DNA from 3 places in the Priestia aryabhattai genome. Region 1 is predicted to be linked to each of the others. Evidence: riboswitches for the same ligand, from Rfam matches in the RefSeq annotation. Region 1 holds a riboswitch; each other region holds the start of a gene.
What was found. A riboswitch is a leader RNA that binds a small molecule or an ion and turns the genes downstream of it on or off. The one in region 1 is predicted to bind S-adenosylmethionine.
Positions count from the first base shown of each region.

Region 2: it holds a riboswitch for S-adenosylmethionine, as region 1 does, so the genes downstream of both, M3225_RS20595 (Na+/H+ antiporter NhaC family protein) here and M3225_RS22500 (methionine ABC transporter ATP-binding protein) in region 1, are expected to answer to the same signal.
Region 3: it holds a riboswitch for S-adenosylmethionine, as region 1 does, so the genes downstream of both, metK (methionine adenosyltransferase) here and M3225_RS22500 (methionine ABC transporter ATP-binding protein) in region 1, are expected to answer to the same signal.

Region 1 is NZ_JAMBOQ010000005.1:297,559-304,801, reverse strand. Features, by position in the region: gene M3225_RS22510 (MetQ/NlpA family ABC transporter substrate-binding protein) at 18-854, opposite strand; gene M3225_RS22505 (methionine ABC transporter permease) at 872-1,540, opposite strand; gene M3225_RS22500 (methionine ABC transporter ATP-binding protein) at 1,533-2,558, opposite strand; SAM riboswitch class I at 2,690-2,797, opposite strand; gene M3225_RS22495 (thioredoxin family protein) at 2,978-3,277, opposite strand; gene M3225_RS22490 (toprim domain-containing protein) at 3,292-3,642, opposite strand; gene M3225_RS22485 (YusG family protein) at 3,824-4,069, opposite strand; gene gcvH (glycine cleavage system protein GcvH) at 4,149-4,532, opposite strand; gene M3225_RS22475 (arsenate reductase family protein) at 4,668-5,024, opposite strand; gene M3225_RS22470 (acyl-CoA dehydrogenase family protein) at 5,140-6,924, opposite strand; gene M3225_RS22465 (acetyl-CoA C-acetyltransferase) at 6,948-7,243, opposite strand, start outside.
Region 2 is NZ_JAMBOQ010000004.1:388,056-395,298, forward strand. Features, by position in the region: gene M3225_RS20565 (spore germination protein) at 1-468, shown strand, start outside; gene M3225_RS20570 (spore germination protein) at 475-1,599, shown strand; gene M3225_RS20575 (Ger(x)C family spore germination protein) at 1,583-2,794, shown strand; gene M3225_RS20580 (YtoQ family protein) at 2,951-3,391, opposite strand; gene M3225_RS20585 (ABC transporter ATP-binding protein) at 3,570-4,481, shown strand; gene M3225_RS20590 (ABC transporter permease) at 4,474-5,241, shown strand; SAM riboswitch class I at 5,343-5,449, shown strand; gene M3225_RS20595 (Na+/H+ antiporter NhaC family protein) at 5,534-6,844, shown strand; gene M3225_RS29670 (hypothetical protein) at 6,884-7,012, opposite strand; gene M3225_RS20600 (LacI family DNA-binding transcriptional regulator) at 7,137-7,243, shown strand, end outside.
Region 3 is NZ_JAMBOQ010000001.1:1,230,966-1,238,208, reverse strand. Features, by position in the region: gene M3225_RS06370 (alpha/beta hydrolase family protein) at 1-102, shown strand, start outside; gene M3225_RS06365 (DUF2584 domain-containing protein) at 158-400, shown strand; gene pckA (phosphoenolpyruvate carboxykinase (ATP)) at 435-2,024, opposite strand; SAM riboswitch class I at 2,399-2,516, shown strand; gene metK (methionine adenosyltransferase) at 2,649-3,851, shown strand; gene M3225_RS06350 (glycosyltransferase family 4 protein) at 3,883-5,028, opposite strand; gene M3225_RS06345 (phosphatase PAP2 family protein) at 5,047-5,571, opposite strand; gene M3225_RS06340 (gamma carbonic anhydrase) at 5,763-6,290, opposite strand; gene M3225_RS06335 (alpha/beta fold hydrolase) at 6,398-7,174, shown strand; gene M3225_RS06330 (tetraprenyl-beta-curcumene synthase family protein) at 7,206-7,243, shown strand, end outside.

The DNA.
Region 1 (7,243 bases):
CAAGCGCTTTTCTTCTATTATTTATTTACAGGCAGGACTCCGCCTTTGTATTTTTCTTTAATGTAGTCTTGAATTTCTTTAGAGTGAAGAACTTTCACTAAAGCTTTCACTGTATCTTTGTTTTCGTCACCTTTGTGAACCGTAATGATGTTTGCATATGGGTTATTTTCTTTGCTTTCCACTGCGATTGGATCTTTTACTGGATCTAAACCCGCATCGATAGCATAGTTGGCATTGATAACAACAGCGTCACCTTCATTGTTTTTGTACATTTGAGGTAACAATCCGCCTTCAACATCGGCTTTAAACTTTAAATTTTTAGGGTTTTCTACGATATCTTTAATTTGGGCATCGATTTTCTTCACGCCTGGCTTTAATTTAATCACGCCGGCTTTTTCAAAGATTGATAAAATACGCCCTTGCTCTGCTACTGCATCACGCATAATAACCGTGCCGTTTTTCGGAAGGTCTTTTAAGCTTTTGTATTTTTTAGAGTAGATACCGATTGGTTCGATGTGAATGGCACCGGCACTTACGAAATCATAACCTTTTTCACCCTTGTGATCTTTTAGCACTGAATTCATATAAGGAACGTGCTGGAAGTAGTTTGCATCAATTTCATTGTTTGCAAGAGCTGTGTTTGGTAAGATGTAATCTTGGAACTTTTTAATTTCTAAGTCAATTCCTTGTTTTTCCAAAATTGGTTTTGCTTGTTCTAAAATTTCAGCATGAGGCGTATTAGATGCACCCACGACAATTTTCTTTTCATCTTTTGATCCATTGTTAGATCCACACGCAGCTAATCCTACTACTAATGCGGATGTTAATGCTAAAGCCGAAAGCCATTTTTTCATAATAAATAATCCTCCCTTTATCTTTTATCAATTTTTGCAGTAATCGCATCTCCGATAAGTTGGATAATAAATACAATAATCAAAATTAAGATCGTAGCAGCTAGCGTTACGTCATTATGACTGCGCTGGAATCCTTCTAAATATGCAAGGTTCCCAAGACCTCCAGCTCCAATCACACCCGCCATTGCCGTATAGCCAACTAATGCAATAGTTGTTACCGTCAAACCAGAAATTAAAGCTGGCAGCGATTCAGGTAGCAGCACTTTAAAGATAATGGTGCTTGTTGTTGCTCCCATTGATTTAGCAGCTTCAATAACACCTTTATCAATTTCGCGCAGACCAATTTCTACAAGACGCGCATAAAATGGTGCTGCTCCAACAATTAAAGCAGGTAACGCTGCATTAGCACCTAAAATACTTCCTACCAACGCTTTGGTAAATGGAATCAGTAAAACAATTAAAATAATGAATGGAATGGAACGAAAGATATTTACCACTGCTGACACAATGGCATATAAAGGTTTGTTTTGCCAAAGCTGTCCTTTGGACGTTAAAAATAAAAGCAAGCCCAATAAAATACCTAGAACAAATGTTGCTACAACTGAAATAGCCGTCATATATAGTGTTTCATTTGTCGCTTGAATAAAATCATCTAAAATAACGTTTGGAAATAGTTTCTCAAGCATTTGTCATTACCTCCACTTCTACCTGCTGCTCATTAATGTATGCAATGACTTTTTCAACTTCTGTTAATTCCCCGTCTAAATGAACAAACAACGTTCCATATGAACCTGTTTGTGTATGAGAAATCTTTCCTTGCAAAATATTAATCGTTACGTCAAACTGTTTTAAAATCGCTGTAATTAGCGGTTGCTCTGCTTTTCCGCCAACAAATGTCAGCTGAATAATTTGACCGCTTGGATATAACTCTTGTACTTGTTCAATCGTTTCAAACGTTTCTTCTGGTTCAGAAATCTGTTGAACAAATCGTTTTGTAATCGGCTGCTTAGGTTTTCTGAATACTTCTAGCACTTGTCCTTCTTCTACCACTGCGCCATTTTCCATAACAGCTACTCGATGACAAATTTTACGAATGACGTGCATTTCATGTGTAATCAATACAATTGTTAACCCTAGCTTCTCATTAATATCTACTAACAGATCTAAAATGGAATCTGTCGTTTGTGGATCAAGCGCTGATGTTGCTTCATCACACAGCAATACTTTTGGATTATTCGCTAGCGCTCGAGCAATACCAACACGCTGTTTTTGTCCACCGCTAAGCTGTGATGGATAAGCATTTTCACGACCCTCAAGTCCAACTAGCTTGATGAGCTCATCTACTCGTTTCAGTCTTTTCTCTTTTGAAATCCCTGCTATTTCTAACGGAAAGGCAATATTTTCTCGTACCGTACGCGACCACAAGATATTAAAGTGCTGAAATACCATACTGATTTCTTGTCTAGCTTTTCTGAGTTTTCCGCCTTTAATTTTTCCAATATCATTACCTGCTACTTCGACCGTTCCTGTTGTTGGTGTTTCTAATCCGTTTAGCAAGCGAATTAAAGAGCTTTTCCCCGCTCCGCTATAACCAATAATTCCGTAAATTTCACCTTGGTTAACGGTTAGATTCACATTATCAACAGCTGTTACTTGACCGCTTTTGGCCTGATAAATTTTTGTAACGTCTGTTAATGTAATCATATTTCTTCACCTTCTTTAGTAAAAACTTAATTATATTAGGTTGCCCTATAGAATGAAAAAGCCGTAAAACAATTTTCCCCATTAAAAAAGCCTCTCTGCGCATGACAGAAAGGCTCGATATTTAATCCTTTCTCTCATCTTTCAAAGCGCATAGCTTTGCAGGAATTGGCACCATTTCAGTTAGTCTGACGGTTGCCGGGTTTCACAGGGCTCAGTCCCTCCACCTCTCTTGATAAGAGTTCGCAACAATTATTTTGTTTTTGGGAAATATTCATTCATTTATGAACATTCATGAGTGTGATTTTAGCATGTGTCAGATAGGCTGTCAACAGATTTTGTCTTTGGGATAATATCCCAAGATTTCAACAGCCCCAACGGTTCGCCCTCTTTCAATTTCTTCATTTTAAACAAACGTTTGATTACCGAAGCTCTTCAAGCACGTGCTCAATGGAATGAAACGCATAGAGTTTTTTTACCATTGAGCCATTTTTCACTTCAATCAAGCAGGGTACACTTTCAATTGAAAATACTTCTGCTTTTGAAGGCATATAATTTAAATTGCTCATTCCTATGGTTATATCTGGAAGCATAACTTCTGCTACGGTTAACATTTTTTTTGCCAGCTGACATGTTCCGCAAAAAGGCGTATGGAAAAAGATAAACGCTCTTTCTCCTTCTTTTAACTGATCATCAAGCTGTTTTTCGCTCCATTCTTGCATGTTGCTCATTCCTTTTATGTTAAAAATTCTGCATTAACATCGATATTGGCACTCAGTAATACTGTTGCTATGTGATGTCTAGGGGCGGCAGCAACTTCTCGGTACATTTTATCAATATATAGATGCTCTGCTTCCGGAAGCTCTCGTTTAAATTGTTTTCTCAGCTTATTCCCTGAATCATCAGAGTCAACGAGTATGTATACCTCTTTGTTAAACGTACAGTCAATAATTTCATCCAGCTTTGATAAACTAATCGTACCGTTTGTACAGATAATTTCGATTGGTTCTCGAATGATATCTTGAATACGTTTTTTATCTGATTTTCCTTCGACAATAATTACTTTTTCAATTTCAATTAGCCCCATTTTCATCACCCATAATCATCAGTTGTATAGTAACATCATTTCTTTATGCTATACAATATTCGTTAATGTATCACAGTTCACCTGTTTTTTAAAAGAAATTTGCAAGAAAGAACTGTTTTAAAAAGCAGCTTAGGCCATATTGTTTCCATAAAACAAGAAAAACAGCGGCAGTTGCCACTGTTTAGCACCATCCTGCTTCTTCGTCGCAGTCTGTATATTTTTGCGCTTCACCTTGCTTTTGTACGTCTGCATATTGATAGAACTTATTATTTTCTTGCGAATATCCTTCTTCAAAACGGTATTCATTGCCGCTTGTTCCGTAACTAACTTCACCAATTGGCTGCTTATCAACATATAATTTCATACCGCCGTCATGAAATTTAGCTGTAACGCGATCTGTAACGTCCATTTTTTGTCGTTCAAACATAAAAAGACACTCCTTTAGCTTGTTTACTAATAGAGTGTCCAGTCAAAAACTTTTCATAAAGACAATTTATGGAGGAATATTATCCTTCGTTTGTCATTTCTTCGTATTGTTCTGCTGTCATTAGCTTGTCTACTTGAGAAGCATCAGATGGTTTGATTGTAATCATCCATGCTTCTTCGTATGGAGATTCATTAACAAGTTCAGGGCTATCGCTTAAGTTGTCGTTTACTGCTACAACTTCGCCGCTAATTGGTGCGTAAAGTTCAGAAACTGTTTTTACTGATTCAACGCTACCAAACGGCTCGTCAGCTTCTACTGTTGCTCCTACTTCTGGCAGTTCCACGAATACGATGTCTCCAAGCTCAGCTTGAGCGAAATGTGTAATACCTACGCGGACAACGTCTCCTTCTGTTTTTACCCATTCATGCTCTTCAGAATAACGCAAATCTTTTGGTGTACTCATCTTAATCCCTCCAAAATATGTATCGTAATTTGTTTATATAAAAAGCGCCTTCAACGTGGAGAACACTTTCTACAACCTAAAATAACTTCCTATTAACAGTGTAACGTAAAAGGTAAAAATTTTCTATTTGAAAACTTACTTCCACACGTTCTCAAACTGCTCTTCTTTGAAACCAAGCGTTACTTTTTGTCCATCTGTTAGCAGCGGACGCTTAATTAACATGCCATCTGACGCAAGAATAGACAGAAGTTCGTCTTCACTCGCACTACTTACTTTATCTTTAAGCCCTAATTCGCGATATTTTTTACCGCTTGTATTAAAGAATTTTTTTAATTCTAAGCCGCTGTTCTGATAATAAGATTGCAGCTGCTCTTTTGTTGGCTGGTTTTCTACAATATGAATTTCCTCATACGCTACTCCGTTATCATCCAGCCACTTCTTTGCTTTTCGACACGTACCACACTTTGGATATGAATAAAAAAATAATGACATTTCGTCAACCACCCTTTATTTTAAGCTTTTTTCGTATTTTAACACATCCTTTATCATTTACCTAGATAGAGGCTTCTTAAACAAAAAGGAGCTCGCGAAACGAGCTCCTTTTTGTTTAAACTGTAAATTTCTCTACTTTTAGAAGCGTTTTCGCAATCTCGCGCTTTACGCTAATCACATTGATTGGTGTATAGCGCGTTAACTTGCGAAGAGACGAAAGCATGACTCTAAGCGTATCACCTTGTTCAACGCCAATTAACGTTTCTTTTGCATCTGCTTCGATTCGATTAAATGCTTCTTGGCAAAATACTTGCGTATATTTTACTTTTAAACTGTTTTGATCTGCTCCTGTTTTGGAAATGGCTTTTTCAGTACGTAAAACAGTGGATTCCATTGCATATACGTTACTGATCATATCGGAAATATTAACAAGAATTTCTTGTTCTTTTTCTAATTCTTTGCCATACTTCTGTGCAGCTAGACCTAAAAGCAAGAGCGCAATTTTCTTCCCATTTTGCACAAGCATTTTTTCTTGATCTAACAGCTCATTTCCTACTTCCTGCGGCATAAGCATCATCAATTCTTCTTGCAGCATTTGTGCTTTTTGAAGCAGTGGAAGCTCTCCTTTTAGCGCTTTGCGTAAATATGTGCCTGGTACTAAGAGACGATTAATTTCATTTGTTCCTTCAAAAATACGGTTAATGCGGGAATCACGATACAGGCGCTCGATTTCATACTCACTCATAAAACCATAGCCTCCGTGAAGCTGGACGCCTTCATCTACGATGTAGTCAAGAGATTCCGTTGCAAACACTTTATTTAATGAGCATTCAATGGCATATTCAGCAATGGAAGCCGCAATTTGTTTTCCGTCTTTTTGCTGTTCTTCTGAAAGCTGGCCCATATGGTCTTCAAAAAGTCCTACCGTACGATAGACGGAGCTTTCAGTTGCATACAATTTAGAAGCCATTGTTGCTAACTTTTCTTGTGTTAATGAGAATTTAGCGATTGGCGTTTTAAACTGCTGACGCTGGTTAACATATTGAGACGTAATTTCTAACGCACGTTTCCCTGCTCCAACTGCTCCAACTCCAAGCTTATAGCGCCCAATATTTAAAATGTTAAACGCAATAACATGACCTTTTCCAATTTCACCCAATACGTTCTCTTTTGGAACAAGCGCATCTTCAAGGATCAACGTTCTTGTTGATGAACTCTTGATTCCCATTTTCTTCTCTTCCGGTCCAACCGAAACGCCTGGGAATTCGCGCTCCACGATAAAAGCAGAAAATTTATCGCCATCGATTTTCGCATACACCACGAACACATCAGCAAATCCGGCATTCGTAATCCACTGCTTTTCTCCATTTAACACATAATGTGTGCCTTCTGCGTTAAGGCGAGCTGTTGTTCGAGCACCGAGGGCATCGGAACCAGAACCAGGTTCAGTTAACGCATAAGCTGCTATTTTTTCCCCTACCGCTAAAGCAGGTAAATACGCTTGTTTTTGTTCTTCTGTTCCAAATAAGACGATTGGCAATGACCCAATTCCTACGTGAGCACCATGAGTGATGGAAAATCCGCCTGCTCGAGACATTTTTTCAGCAATTAAAGCCGACGTAATCTTATCTAAACCGAGCCCACCATATTCTTCCGGTACATCTGCACCAAGTAAACCTAATTCACCAGCTTGTTTTAATAACTTTACAGAACGATCAAACTCATGCTTTTCTAAATATTCCACTTGTGGAAGCACTTCATTTTCTACAAATTCATCTGTCGTCTTGGCAATCATCTTTTGTTCAGACGTATAATCCTCCGGCGTGTAGACGCGGCTTGCATCGCCTTCTTCAATTAAAAAGCTTCCACCTTTAATCATTTGTTTTGTTTTATTTGACATGTTCATATCCCCCTTTGAAATGATTATGCTAACAATTCAAATACACCAGCAGCTCCCATTCCTCCGCCAATACACATTGTGACAATACCAAACTGCTCATTTCGACGTTGCATTTCGTGCATTAAGCTAAGAGTCAGCTTAGCTCCAGTACAGCCTAATGGATGACCTAAAGCAATAGCGCCTCCGTTTACATTTACTTTATCTTCATTAATATTTAATTCACGAATAACGCCAAGTGCTTGAGAAGCAAATGCTTCATTTAATTCAAACAATCCTATATCAGAAAGCTCCAGCCCTGCTAGTTTAAGAGCTTTAGGGA
Region 2 (7,243 bases), on a different contig from region 1:
GCTCTTATCGAAGCGCTATTTATGGAAGTAGCTATTGAAATTTTGAGGGAAGCCGGACTCCGGTTACCAAAGCCAATTGGTCCTGCAATGGGGATTGTCGGTGGGTTAATCATTGGAGAAGCTGCTGTTCAGGCAGGGATCGTTAGCCCCATTTTGGTAATTATAGTGGCGTTAACTGCAATTTCATCGTTTGCCATTCCTCAGTACAGTGTAGGGATTACATTGCGTATTCTTCGCTTTGTGGCCATGCTTTGTGCTTCCATTCTTGGGCTATATGGCGTTATTTTATTTTTCCTTTTCATGATGAGTCATTTGGTGAAACTAAAAAGTTTTGGCGTACCTTATATGAGTCCTGCTGTCCCTTATCGTTTAAGCGAATGGAAAGACTTGATGGTCCGTATGCCTCTTATGATGATGAAACGACGTCCAAAGATGATGCATACCAAAGATCCTTTACGAAAAGGGTAGCTTACGATGAAAGGAAGTGAACCATGGGTAATGATCAATTCAAACGATCGTATCACCACATCTCAAGCATCTGTGGTTGTTATCAATTTTATACTTGGAACAGGGATTCTCAGTTTGCCACGGGCAGCTGCAGAAAAAGTGAAAACACCTGATATTTGGTTAAGTGTTATTTTAGGTGGGATAATCGCCATGATAGCGGGAGTAATCATGGTGAAATTAAGTCAACGGTTTCCTGAAAAAACCTTTTATCAATACAGTCAAGAAATTGTGGGGAAATGGATAGGAAAGCTATTTGGTTTCTTCGTTACGGGTTATTTTTTAGTACTTGGTGGTTTTCATGCCCGTGCATTGGCAGAAGTAACAGGATATCTATTGTTGGAAGGAACCCCTAAATGGGCTATTATTATGCCCTTTATGTGGGCAAGTCTCTATCTAATCAGAGGGGGGATAAATCCAATTGCTCGTCTGTTCGACATTATATTACCTATCACAGTTATTCTTTTCTTGTTAGTAGCGTTTATGAGTATCAAAATATTTGAAATAGATAATCTGCGCCCGGTACTAGGGGAGGGCATCATCCCTGTACTGAAAGGGGTAAAGACAACCGCTCTCGCATTCACAGGTCCTGAAATTATGCTGCTAATACTGGCATTTATGAAAGAGCCGCACAAAGCAGTAAAAGCTGTGCTGGTTGGCGTTATGATTCCTTTGTGCCTTTATGTCATTGCAGTCGTGATGGTTATCGGAGCGTTATCAGTGGATGGAGTCGTCACGAGAACATGGCCAACCCTTGATCTCATACGAAGTTTTGAGCTAACTGGGTTAATCTTTGAACGATTTGATTCCTTGTTGCTCGTAGTATGGATTATGCAGATGTTTACTTGCTTTAATATCGGTCACTATAGCGCTTCTTTAGGCCTATCACAACTTTTCCAGAAGGATATTCGTCTATTTATGTATGGTTTACTTCCCATTATTTATCTTATTTCCATGATTCCTAAAACTATCAATGATGTGTTTAAACTAGGAGATATGATTGGCAATGTTGCCTTGGTTTTATTTGGCGCTTTGCCGCTGCTTCTTCTCATCATTTCAAAAGTAAAGGGAGTAAAGTATGAAACAAACGTATAATCATGTACAGTTCTTAATGGTTTTGCTTTCTGTTCTTTTGCTCTTGCCTCTAACAAGTTGTTGGAGCAGTCATGAAATTGAAGAGCAAAGTTTAGGGGTAGGTATGGCATTTGATAAAGCTAAGGAGTCCATAATTGAAAAAGAATTGGATGAGCAAGGAGAAGGGTATCCCAAAAAGAACCTAATTACTTCAACCTACCAACTGATCACTCCCCAGGTGGCAAGTTCAGCCACTAAACAAGGAGGTTCCCAACCGAAACCTTACGTAAATGTGTCTGGAACAGGAGATTCTCCTTTCCAAATGCTTCGTGAATTGTCTTTGAGCAGTGACACTCCTTTAACCAGTCCTCATATGAAAGTGATGGTTATCAGCGGGGCCCTTGCACGGGCGTACAGTTTAGAACAATTAGTGGATCAAAATCTTCGTAACAATGATTTTAGACCTAGTTGTCTTGTGTTTATTAGTAAAGGGAGAGCCAGCGACACATTAGAATCAAAAACAGCAGGAGAGATCCCAGCTTTTCATCTGTATGGAATGATAGACAATACATATCGAACAACACGAATTTTACCGCCTATGCCGCTTATTAAATTAGCGAGCAAGATTCAATCAGGGTCTAGTTTTCTGTTGCAAAATGTATTATCAGCAAATGGAGAAATCAAATTTGCTGGTGCTGCCATAATTAAAGGGAAAACAAACAAAATGATTGGTTTTTTGAATGAAGAAGAACTAGATGGTCTGACTTGGATCACAGGAAAAGGGAAAGGAGGGCTAGTGAAAACCTTTGATAAAAAGACCAGTCAGCTGATCGTATATGAAATAGAATCTATGAAAAGTCATATTGAACCTCATGTTAGAGGAAATAATATCTCTTTTGATGTACATATTGAATCAGAGGGACGGCTGTCTGAAAATTGGGTGGTCTCCGGAAACCCTTTAAAAAACCAATTTTTACAGAAGGCGCAAAAAACTTCAGAAAAAAAAGTGAAGCATCTCGTAAGAAACACAGTAGAAAAAATGCAAAAAGAATATAAAGTCGATGTGGCCGGATTCGGAAATCAATTGAGAATTAAGAGGCCTAGGGTATGGATGAGGGTCAAAGACAATTGGGATCAAACGTTTAGTGAAGTACCGATTAACTATGATGTGAAATTAATAATTAAAGATTATGGAACGTCAGGATCAAAAAAGTGAGTATCTAAGTTTAGCTTTGCTTGTTTTGATCTCAGAAATAAAAAAGCCCAAAGGATAACCTTAGAGCTGGCTAAAAAATATTCCCCCTATATTCAGTACGAAACTTCGAGGAGAAATGGTAAATAAGAGCTGTCCAGAACCGGCAGCTCTTATTTGTTATTCAAAAATATAAGCAAGCGCTTGAAGAGCCTGTTCCGGCGTTTCGACTACAACTTGCGCTTTGTTTGACAGTTCTTTAAGCGGGTGGTGCAGTTTTTCAGGGCGAACCAAAATTAGCGGTTTATCTAATGAAATGGCTGTCGCAGCATCCATTGCGCTGTTCCACTGCTTGTATTTTTCGCCAAATAAAGCAATGACCACATCAGATTTTTTCAGCAGCACCTGCGTACGTAAATTATTAATTTGGGAAGCAGCTTCATCTTTTAAAACAGCGTTAGGCTGTTTTCCTAAAATTTCTTCTCCAATGTTGTCGGAGCGGTCATGGTCTGCCATCGGACCAACAAACGTAAGGGGAAGGTTTAATTGCTCCGCTTGGTTTTTAATTTCGTCTCGCCAGTTATCGTGAATTTGCCCGGCAAGGTATACAGTTAAGTTCATTATGTAAAAGTCCTCCTCTAACTGATAGTTAATATTTGTTTTATTTTATCAAATGTAAGCGGATAATACGAATGATTTGAATGGGGTGCTTTACCAAAAAATAAGGTTATGGTAGACAAATAGATAAAAAAGAGAAACAATAGAAGGCGTATTGCTAATTAAAGAAAGGATGTACATGATGACAGAAACAGTGCTACAAGTAGATCATGTCAGTAAAGTAATTGGGAAGAAAACCATTTTGCATGATGTATCCTTATCCGTTAAGCGCGGTGAGATTTTTGGGTTGCTTGGTCCAAATGGTTCTGGTAAAACAACGCTAATTCGAACGGTAGTAGGGCTGATTAAAGAAACAAAGGGAACGATTACCGTCAATGGCTTTCCTTTAAAAGAACAGTTTACATCAGCTATGAAATCAATTGGAGCGATTATTGAAAACCCTGAGTTTTATGATTATCTGACGGGCTATCAAAATTTAAAACACTTTGCTAATATGCATGAAGGGATCACATCAGAACGTTTGGATGAAGTGATTGCTTTAGTAAAGCTTGAAAACAGCATTCATGCAAAAGTGAAGACGTATTCTCTTGGAATGAGACAGCGTTTAGGAGTAGCTCAAGCTATTTTACATAAGCCTGCATTGCTTTTACTAGACGAACCAACAAATGGTCTAGACCCAGCGGGAATGAGAGAATTTCGTACATATTTACAAACGCTTTGCACAGAAGAAGGAATTTCAATCTTAATCGCGAGCCACTTATTAAAAGAAGTAGAAGCATTGTGTGACCGCGTTGGTATTATTCAAGATGGTGAGTTAAAAGCAATTCAAGATCTATCTCCAAATCGTCAAGATCAAGGAATGTATGTAGAATTTGAAGTGTCTGACGCGCAAAAAGCAGTGGATCTTTTAACACAAGAATTTGAAGTGACGATGAGATCAGATATTATCGATGTAGCGATTGTAAAAGAGCAAATTCCAGCTGTGAATAGAAAATTAGTGGACAGCGACATTTTAGTCTACCGAATTACCCCTGTTTATGAGACGCTTGAAGATTCGTTTATGTCCGTTACGGAAGGAGAGCACCATGCTTAAGTTAATTCAAAATGAACATATGAAATGGTTTCACAAAAGAAGTACAAAAATCACGCTTATTACAATTGGCATTTTAACTCTTTGTATGGCTCTTTTAATGAAGAAAGTGGCAAACAGTGCAGGGACAGAAGAAAACATTTTGAACTTCCTGTCATTTAGTTCAGGTATGCTGATTCTTGTTCAATTTTTCGCTCTTGCTGTGGGGGGATCGATTGTTTCAAAAGAGTTTGAAGCAGGTACTATTAAGCTTCTTTTAATTCGCCCGGCTAGACGTTCAACGATTTTAACATCCAAGTACATAACGCTCATTTTAATTAGCTTGTATTATTTACTGAGCTATTTACTTTTTTCGTTTGTATGGGGAGCATTGTTCTTTGGATTTACCAGTCTAGAAGGAGATGCGCAGCTGCTTAAACATATTACGCTTACGTATGACAGTGCGTATATGGAAACGTTCATGATGATGACGTTCGCATTTATGCTGTCGTCTTTATTTAGAAATAGCGCGCTTGCTTCAAGTTTAGCTATCGTTGTGAGTATCGGTGCGAAAGCTGTAACCCGATTAGTATCGGAGCTAGATTTATGGTGGGGGAAATTTTTATTATTTGCCAACACGGACTTTGTGCAGTATATGGACGGAATGAAGCCGATGTTTGACGGAATGACAATTCCATTTTCAATCTTTATCTTAATAGCGCATTTTGTCTTCTTTATGGGCGTAGCATGGGTAGCGTTTTTGAAACGTGACGTAGCTAATTGATGTGAGAATTTTCGCACTATATATTTTTCTAAAATAGCATTTGACAATTAAATAAAAAGAGATTACAGTAGTGAAAGACTATTTTTAAAACAACTACAAACTTCTTATCAAGAGAGACGGAGGGACTGGCCCTATGATGTCTCGGCAACTGGCTGTACGCAGTGCGGTGCTAAATCCAGCAGACGATGTTTCGTTTGGAAGATGAGAAGGGTAATCTTATGATACAAATAAGAGACCTCTTCTTATCAATAAGAAGAGGTCTTTTTTATTACGTAAACAAGAGGTGTTAAGAATGGAACAACAAAAAGGAAACGGCTGGGCGCTGTTACCGCTGGGCGTCTTTTTAGTCCTGTTTGTCGGATCAGGAATTATAACGGGAGATTTTTATAAGCTGCCGGTATTAGTAGCTATCATCATTGCAGCCATTGTGGCGCTGGCTATGAACCGCAAAGATTCACTTAATGTAAAAGTTGAACGTTTTGCTAAAGGAGCAGGGCATCCTGATATCATTATTATGGTGCTTATTTTCATTTTAGCAGGTGCTTTTTCCGAAGTCGCTAAAGGCATGGGAGCTGTTGATTCAACGGTAAACTTAGCTCTGTCTGTGCTTCCGCAAAGCTTAGTGGTAGTCGGAATCTTTGTTATTGGCGCATTCATTTCAATTTCGATGGGAACGTCAATGGGAACAATCGCTGCGTTAGGGCCTATCGCTGTAGGAATCAGTGAGCAAGCGCATGTATCCATTACACTGGCAATTGCGGCCGTTGTTGGTGGTGCAATGTTTGGAGATAATTTATCCGTAATTTCTGATACGACCATTGCAGCAGTTCGTACGCAAAAAACAAATATGACAGATAAATTAAAAGTAAACTTTTTTATTGTACTTCCTGCAGCGATCGTTACGGTGATTTTATTGCTTGTAATGACGCTTGGCAACACGTCTTCAGTAGAAATTAAAGATTTTAGCTGGTTTAAAATCTTGCCTTATATCGGTGTGCTAGCAGCGGCAATATTTGGTGCAAACGTATTAAGCATTTTAACCGGAGGCATTGTACTAGCCGGCGTGATCGGATTAGCTGACGGAAGCTACACGCTTTCTTCTCTTGCTAAAACTGTGACAGAAGGTATTGGCGGAATGTCGGAATTAATTATTTTATCTCTTTTAATTGGCGGAATGGTTGAGCTAATTCGCTATAACGGCGGTATTAATTTCTTATTGAACTTATTAACACGGCGCATTCAAACAAAAAAAGGCGGAGAATTCAGTATCGCTGGATTAGTAAGTTTAACAAATTTAGCAACGGCTAATAACACGATTTCAATTATTACGGCAGGTCCGTTAGCGAAAGAAATCTCTGATAAGTATTCAATTGATAATCGTAAATCAGCCAGTCTGCTCGACTTGTTTTCATGCAGCGTTCAAGGGCTTATCCCTTATGGTGCACAAATGCTTCTAGCAGCAGGATTTGCCAAAGTGTCACCGATTGAGATTATTCCATTTACATTCTATCCAATGTTAACAGCGGTTTGCGGTATCATTGCAATTGTAATTGGTTTTCCTCGGTTAAATAAAAAATCAAAATCATCTAAAGAAGCTGCGTAATGCCAAACCCTTAAAAAGAATGTTCTTTTTAAGGGTTTTTTACTGTTTGAAAAAATCAGCTGGCTTTTCTTTGTCTAACTCCTTCCAAAGCGTCTCATTTTGTTTAAGTGCATAAGCCGCTCCTCCAATCTCAATTCCGCATAATAAAATGAATAATAAAATACCCATAAAATGACCTCCTTACGTAAATGAATAAAAACACGATTGTAACGGGTTTAGCTTATTGCTATTTCACTTTATAATGAGAATAAAGTATGAAACGCGTTTCAGCGCAAGAGAAAAAGGTGAAAACATGACAAATATCCGAGATATCGCAAAAAAAGCTGGTGTATCTGTTTCAACTGTATCCCGGGTGCTAAATCATCATCCGTATGTAAAAGAAGAAAAGCGCCGGCTGGT
Region 3 (7,243 bases), on a different contig from region 1:
AAAGTTACCAGCTGGTACTTTGAAAACTTTCCACATGCTTTTCCACCAAAAGAAAATCGAGAAACGGTGAAGAAGTTAACAAAGTGGATGAAAGCGCAATAAAAGATATGCTACGATAGAAAAAACAAGTAGAATAACAGTGAGGAGTGAGAAAAAAATGGGGATGCCACTAGAATTAAATACAATGATTGTGACAAAAGGCAACGAAAAACGTGTAACGGATAACATTTTTCAAATTGAGAAAAAAGGATATCGTTTGTATCCGTTAGATATTCCATTAAACATTCACAAAACGAAAAATGGAGAATGTATTGGAACTGCTGTTGTGCGTAAGGTAGAAATGGAGCAGGAAAAAACCATTGTCACATATGAACTGACAAAATTATATTCGACTAACTAAAAAACCGATCGTCCATAAGACGATCGGTTTTTTATTAGACTCTAGGTCCGCCTAATGTTGAAATGTCAGATGCTACATCATTAAAACGCTTGAAATTAGCTTTGAATTTAGCGGCAAGCTCAGTTGCTTTTTGGTTATAAGCTGTTGCATCGTTCCATGCTTTAGAAGGCTGAAGCACTTCATCAGGAACTCCCGGAACATGAGTTGGAATCGATAAACCAAAAATAGCATCTGTTACTGTTTCGGTATTAGCTAGTTCTCCTTCAAGAGCTGCTTGAACCATAGCTCGAGTGTAACTTAACTTCATTCGTTCACCCACACCGTATTCACCGCCGGTCCATCCAGTGTTTACAAGGTAGACATTTACATTATGTTCATCGATTTTCTTTCCTAGCATTTCTGCATAAGTTGTTGGAGCAAGAGGTAAGAAAGGCTCACCAAAGCATGTAGAGAAAGTAGCCTGCGGCGATGTTACGCCGCGTTCTGTTCCAGCTAACTTACTAGTATATCCGCTCAGAAAATGGTACATCGCTTGTTCTTTTGTAAGCTTGCTGATTGGAGGCAAGACGCCGAAGGCATCAGCAGTTAAAAAGACAATAGCTGTAGGGTGCCCAGCGACGCTTGGCAATACCGTATTATCAATAGAGTCAATTGAATAAGCGGCACGAGTATTCTCTGTTAAACTATTATCATTGTAATCTGCTACTTTCGTATTTTGATTTAACACTACATTTTCCAGTACGGCGCCGAAGCGAATTGCATTAAAAATTTGCGGTTCTTTTTCTTCAGAAAGCTGAATGCATTTCGCGTAGCAGCCTCCTTCAATATTAAATACACCAGAGCTTGACCAACCGTGCTCGTCATCTCCGATTAAACGACGATTTGCATCAGCAGAAAGCGTTGTTTTACCCGTTCCAGATAAACCAAAGAATAATGCAACGTCACCTTCTTCTCCTACGTTAGCAGAACAGTGCATGGATAGAATATTGTTTTGAGGAAGCAAGAAGTTCATCACTGAGAAAATAGATTTTTTCATTTCACCAGCGTACTCAGTTCCTCCAATTAGCACAATGCGCCGCTCTAATGAAAGAATAATGAAGGTTTCAGAATTCGTCCCGTCTGTTTCAGGATCAGCTTTGAATGTTGGAGCTGCTACAATTGTAAACGGCTTCACATCATCATTTGTTTTTTGTTCAGCTGAAGGGCGAATGAATAACTGCTGAGCGAATAGGTTGTGCCATGCAAATTCATTAACTACTTGAATTGGTAACTGATACTTTTTATCAGCTCCAGCATATCCATTAAAAACAAAAAGTTCATCCTGCTTCTTTAAGTGGGTTAAGACTTTTTTGTATAGCGCATCGAATCGCTGAGCAGAAATTGGCTGATTGACAGGTCCCCATTCAACCGTTTTTGAAGACACAGCATCGCTTACAATAAATTTATCCAAAGGAGAGCGACCTGTATATTTTCCGGTTTCGACTGACACAGCACCTGTAGAAGTCAGCGTTCCTTCGCGTCGAGCTAGAATTTTTTCAACAAGTTGTGGAACAGATAATTGGTGTTTTGTTGTTTTTAATTGAAGCAAACCATTTAATTCGATAGACATATCAACAGTACTCATGTGCACTACCTTCCTTTTTTAGCTATTATTTATTCATTAATGTTTGAAATTTATAATTAGTATAACACATTTATTTAATTATTCTATACTATTTAACTAAAAATGTTTGTGTATTATAAAAAAATGTACGTTATACCTATTTTAGACACATATATATGTGCTAGAAGCGAAAAAAGTGAAGTTATTTCAAGTGAAAGTCTCTTTTTGATCTGTCTTGTTAACCAAACTTAGTGATCATTCTTAATAAGGTGTACTATTTTGAAATTTGAGTATGTTACATTAAAACAGATTCAAACGTAAAGAGATGATTTCCATTTGAATGTTGTTGACAGTGAAGCGCTTTTTCATGTATTATATGTCCTTGAACGGATACTCTCTTATCCCGAGCTGGTGGAGGGACAGGCCCTGTGAAACCCAGCAACCATCGTCATTTTTTTGTGTGGACGATAAGGTGCTAACCTGATGCAAGGGCACAACCTTGATCGATAAGAGTGAAAGGCTTATGTAGAATTTGATACCTTTCCTCGATACAAGGAAAGGTTTTTTTATATTTTTTAACGTGTAATGAAAATAAGGGAATGAGTACCGTATCACAATGTATCGTATTTATAAGGAGGAAAACTGATGTCAACACAACGTCGTCTGTTCACGTCAGAATCTGTTACAGAGGGACATCCCGATAAAATTTGTGACCAAATTTCTGACTCAATTCTTGATGCTATCCTAGCAAAGGATCCAAATGCTCGTGTTGCTTGTGAAACAAGCGTAACAACTGGTTTAGTTTTAGTAAGTGGTGAAATTACAACTTCTACTTACGTGGATATTCCTAAAACAGTTCGTGAAACAATTAAAGGAATTGGCTATACTCGTGCAAAATACGGATTTGATGCTGAAACTTGTGCAGTATTAACATCTATCGACGAGCAGTCAGCTGATATCGCTGCTGGTGTAGACCAAGCGTTAGAAGCACGTGAAGGTCAAATGTCAGATGAAGAAATCGAAGCAATAGGAGCTGGAGACCAAGGGTTAATGTTTGGTTATGCATGTAACGAAACAAAAGAATTAATGCCTCTTCCAATTTCATTAGCTCATAAACTTGCTCGCCGTCTAACAGAAGTACGTAAAGAAGAAATTCTTCCTTACCTTCGCCCGGATGGTAAAACACAAGTAACAGTTGAATATGATGAAAACAACAAACCTGTTCGCATCGATACAATTGTTATTTCAACTCAGCATCACCCAGAAGTAACGTTAGAGCAAATTCAACGTAACTTAAAAGAATATGTTATTAATCCAGTTGTGCCAAACGAGTTAATTGATGAAAATACAAAGTATTTCATTAACCCAACAGGACGTTTCGTAATCGGCGGCCCTCAAGGAGATGCTGGTTTAACTGGTCGTAAAATTATCGTTGATACTTATGGCGGATATGCTCGTCACGGCGGCGGTGCATTCTCTGGTAAGGACGCAACAAAAGTAGACCGTTCAGCAGCTTATGCAGCTCGTTATGTTGCGAAAAACATTGTAGCAGCTGATCTTGCTGATAAGTGTGAAGTACAACTAGCATATGCAATTGGTGTTGCACAACCAGTATCTATTTCAATTGATACATTCGGTACAGGAAAAGTTTCTGAAGAAGTACTAGTAGATGTAGTACGCAAAAACTTTGACCTACGTCCAGCAGGCATCATTAAAATGCTTGATTTACGTCGCCCGATTTATAAGCAAACAGCAGCTTACGGTCACTTTGGTCGTACAGATGTGGAGCTTCCTTGGGAGTTCACAGACAAAGCTGAAACATTAAAAACTCAAGCTTTAGCTAAATAATAAAAAATCTCCGTGAAAACGGAGATTTTTTTTATGCCCATTGAATATCTTCAGCGGATTTTTCTACGACATCTTCATATTCTGAAAGCAAATGCTGAAAAATGGCATCCCATGATTGAGTAAGAGCATAGTGTCTCGCTGCATGGCCAAAGTGAAGCCGCTGGTGCAAATCATCGAGTAAACCTGTAATAGCCGAACCGAATTCTTCTAAGGAGTGAGGTTTGCAAAGGTAGCCATTTCGCCCGTGCTGAACCATCTGTTTAACTCCTCCTGCATTTGCTGCCACCACAGGAGTTCCAGAAGCAAGAGACTCCAGTACAACATTTCCGAAGGTTTCTGTTTCTGAAGGAAAAACAAACAAATCAGATGATGAATAGATATGAGCAAGTTGCTTACCTTCAAGAAAGCCTGTAAATGTCATATGCTCAGATGCTTGCTGCTGCATTTGTTCCTTTAAAGGGCCGTCTCCCACAATAACCCAGTGAATTTGATGGCGGATATGATCAGGTAGAGATCGTGCAATTTTCAGTAAAAAATCAGCGTTCTTTTCTTTAGCTAATCTTCCTACATACGTTAAAATGTAGGGTTTTTTAATATTATATTTAATACGAATATCAAAGCGGTCATAGTGGGGATGAAATAATTTGTGATTTACCCCTCGCGACCAAATAGCTACGTTGTGAAACCCTTGTTCTTCTAGCTGCTGTTTGGTCACTTCAGAGGGAGCGAATATTTTTTGCACAGGTTTATAAAACCATTTCATATATTTTTGCAGTGGTACACGCATCTTCTCAAGTTCATAGTGAGATAAATAATCATCAAAATTGGTATGATAAGAGCCGACAAGAGGAACACCTAATCTTTTTCCATAATAGGAGCCGCAAAGCCCCATTGTAAAAGGAGTGGCCAAATGAATAAGAGAAGGATTGAATTCCTGCAGCTGCTTTTTAATTTTTAGAACGTTTGGCAATGAAAAGCGGCTGTTTGGATAAAGGAAAAACGGCATGCTAGGCGAACGGTGAACATACGTTGAAAATGAACGGTCATGAGCAAATTCAGGAGCAAATACCTGGATGGGAATTTGCTTTGAATTGACATACTGAGTAAATTGATAAAGTGTTTTAGCAGCACCGTTAACTTCCGGAGCAAATGTATCCGTAAATAAAGCAATTCTCATTAGTATTCCTCCTATCAATTATGTTAAAAATATGTTCAGTGAAACAGCACCTGAAAAGATGCCCAGTATCAGGCCTACCATGACATCCGTCGGATAGTGCAGACCGAGATAAATTCTTGAAATTCCTACCGTTACTGCAAGCGGCAAAAGAACGGCAGCGAAGGCTGGATAAACAATCATAAGAGGGGTAACCAACGAAAAAATAGCTGTTGTATGCCCAGATGGAAATGAATGATCTTTTAATGGATTTTCTAATACTTTTGTATGTTTTAATTGAATATAAGGTCGTTGTCTCGGATATAGTTTTTTAGCAATGGCGACAGGAATATGACTAACGGCTAAAGAAAATGCACAAGCGTAAGCGACGGATGAAGGGTGCAGAAATAGCAGCAAGCACGCTATCACAATAGTAAACGTGGCTCCGCCGGCGTGAGTTAGTAAACGTAAAAATCTATTTAAGTGCTTTCGATCAAAATGTTGGTTTACACTTTTGAATAATCGGCATTCGGCATCGTATACATACTGAATTAACTTGGTTTTCATAGAGTCGCTCCCTTTTCAATAAATACGCCTTTATTATTCAGTTTAATCTTTAATTGTGGAGGCAGTACTAAAACGATGTAAATTAATATGGAAATTTCTTTACAATTGTGGGGAGAATAGAACATGATTGGAGAGTTTGTGGAGATACTAAAAAAATTCCCTCAGTATGACTTTCTGAGGGAACGTTTCCTTTATAATGAAGAATCAGATTTCTTAATAGACTTATAATACTGCCCTTTTTCTACATATTCTTTACGAATGCGCTGCATATCTTTTAAATCCTCTTCAGTCAGAGCGCGGATCACTTTAGCAGGTCGGCCGAGTGCGAGAGTATTAGGCGGTATTTTTTTACCAGGAGGCACTAAACTTCCAGCACCGATAAAAGCACCTTCACCAATTTCCGCGCCGTCTAAAATAATAGAGCCCATGCCAATGAGCGCGCGTTTGCGGACGATGGAGCTATGTAAAATGACTTGATGTCCTACTGTCACATCATCTTCAATAAGCAAAGGAGCATTTGGGCTTTGATGGAGTGTTGATTGATCTTGTATATTTACTCGTTTCCCGATAATAGTAGGTGAAACATCTCCTCTAATAACAGTGTTAAACCAAATGCTGCTTTCTTCACCAATGGTGACATCTCCAGTAATCGTGACATAATCTGCGATAAAGCAGCTGGGTGCAATGGTAGGCATTTTTTCTTTATACGGATAAATCATCAAATCATCTCCCTTTATTAGTTGAAAAAAAGTAGTAAATCTTCTAATGTAAGTGTACAAAGGTTTTTTAAGCAGGTAAACAAAAAAAGGAAGAAGGAGTAACTCAAATGCATAAATGGGAAGCAGTAAATCCAAAAGGCGTTATTGTCATGGTCCATGGAGCAGCGGAGCATCACGGACGCTATCGCTGGCTGATTGAGATGTGGCGTTCAGTTGGAATGCACGTAATTATGGGAGACCTTCCTGGCCAAGGCTTAACAACAAGAAGAAGAGGACATATCCTATCCTTTGATGAATATGTATATGAAGTAGAAGAATGGGTACGTGAAGCGCAAAAATATGATTTGCCTATTTTCCTGTTAGGCCACAGTATGGGAGGACTAGCGGTTATTCGTACGCTGCAGACAAAAAATCTCCCTATATGGGGTGCGATTCTTTCCTCTCCTTGTCTAGGATTAAAAGAGCAAGTACCGGCTTATTTAGATATGCTATCTAAAGGATTAAATAAAGTCATGCCGAACAAACTTTTCGATTTGGGTCTCACTGTTGAAAAAGCAACAAGAAACCAAGAAGTTCGAGATGAAGATGAAAACGACTCACTGTACGTTACAAAAGTTTCTGTAAGATGGTACCGAGAATTGATCCAAGCTGTTAACTTAGCTTTTAAAGATATCGATCGTTTGCCTGATGTCCCGCTTCTTGTGATGCAGGCAGGAGAAGATAAAATTATTGAAAAGTTGATTGTTAGGCAGTGGTTTGATGAAATAGAGCTAAGTGAAAAAATCTACAAAGAATGGTCTCAGCTGTATCATGAAATCTTTAATGAGCCTGAAAGAGAATACGTTTTTACATATGCGAAAAGTTTTGTTGATCTTCACATTTAATGAGTGCCGTAAGAAATTGAGGTGAAAATAAATGAAGATTCCGTCTCATCCTATTTCATTAATGAGAAA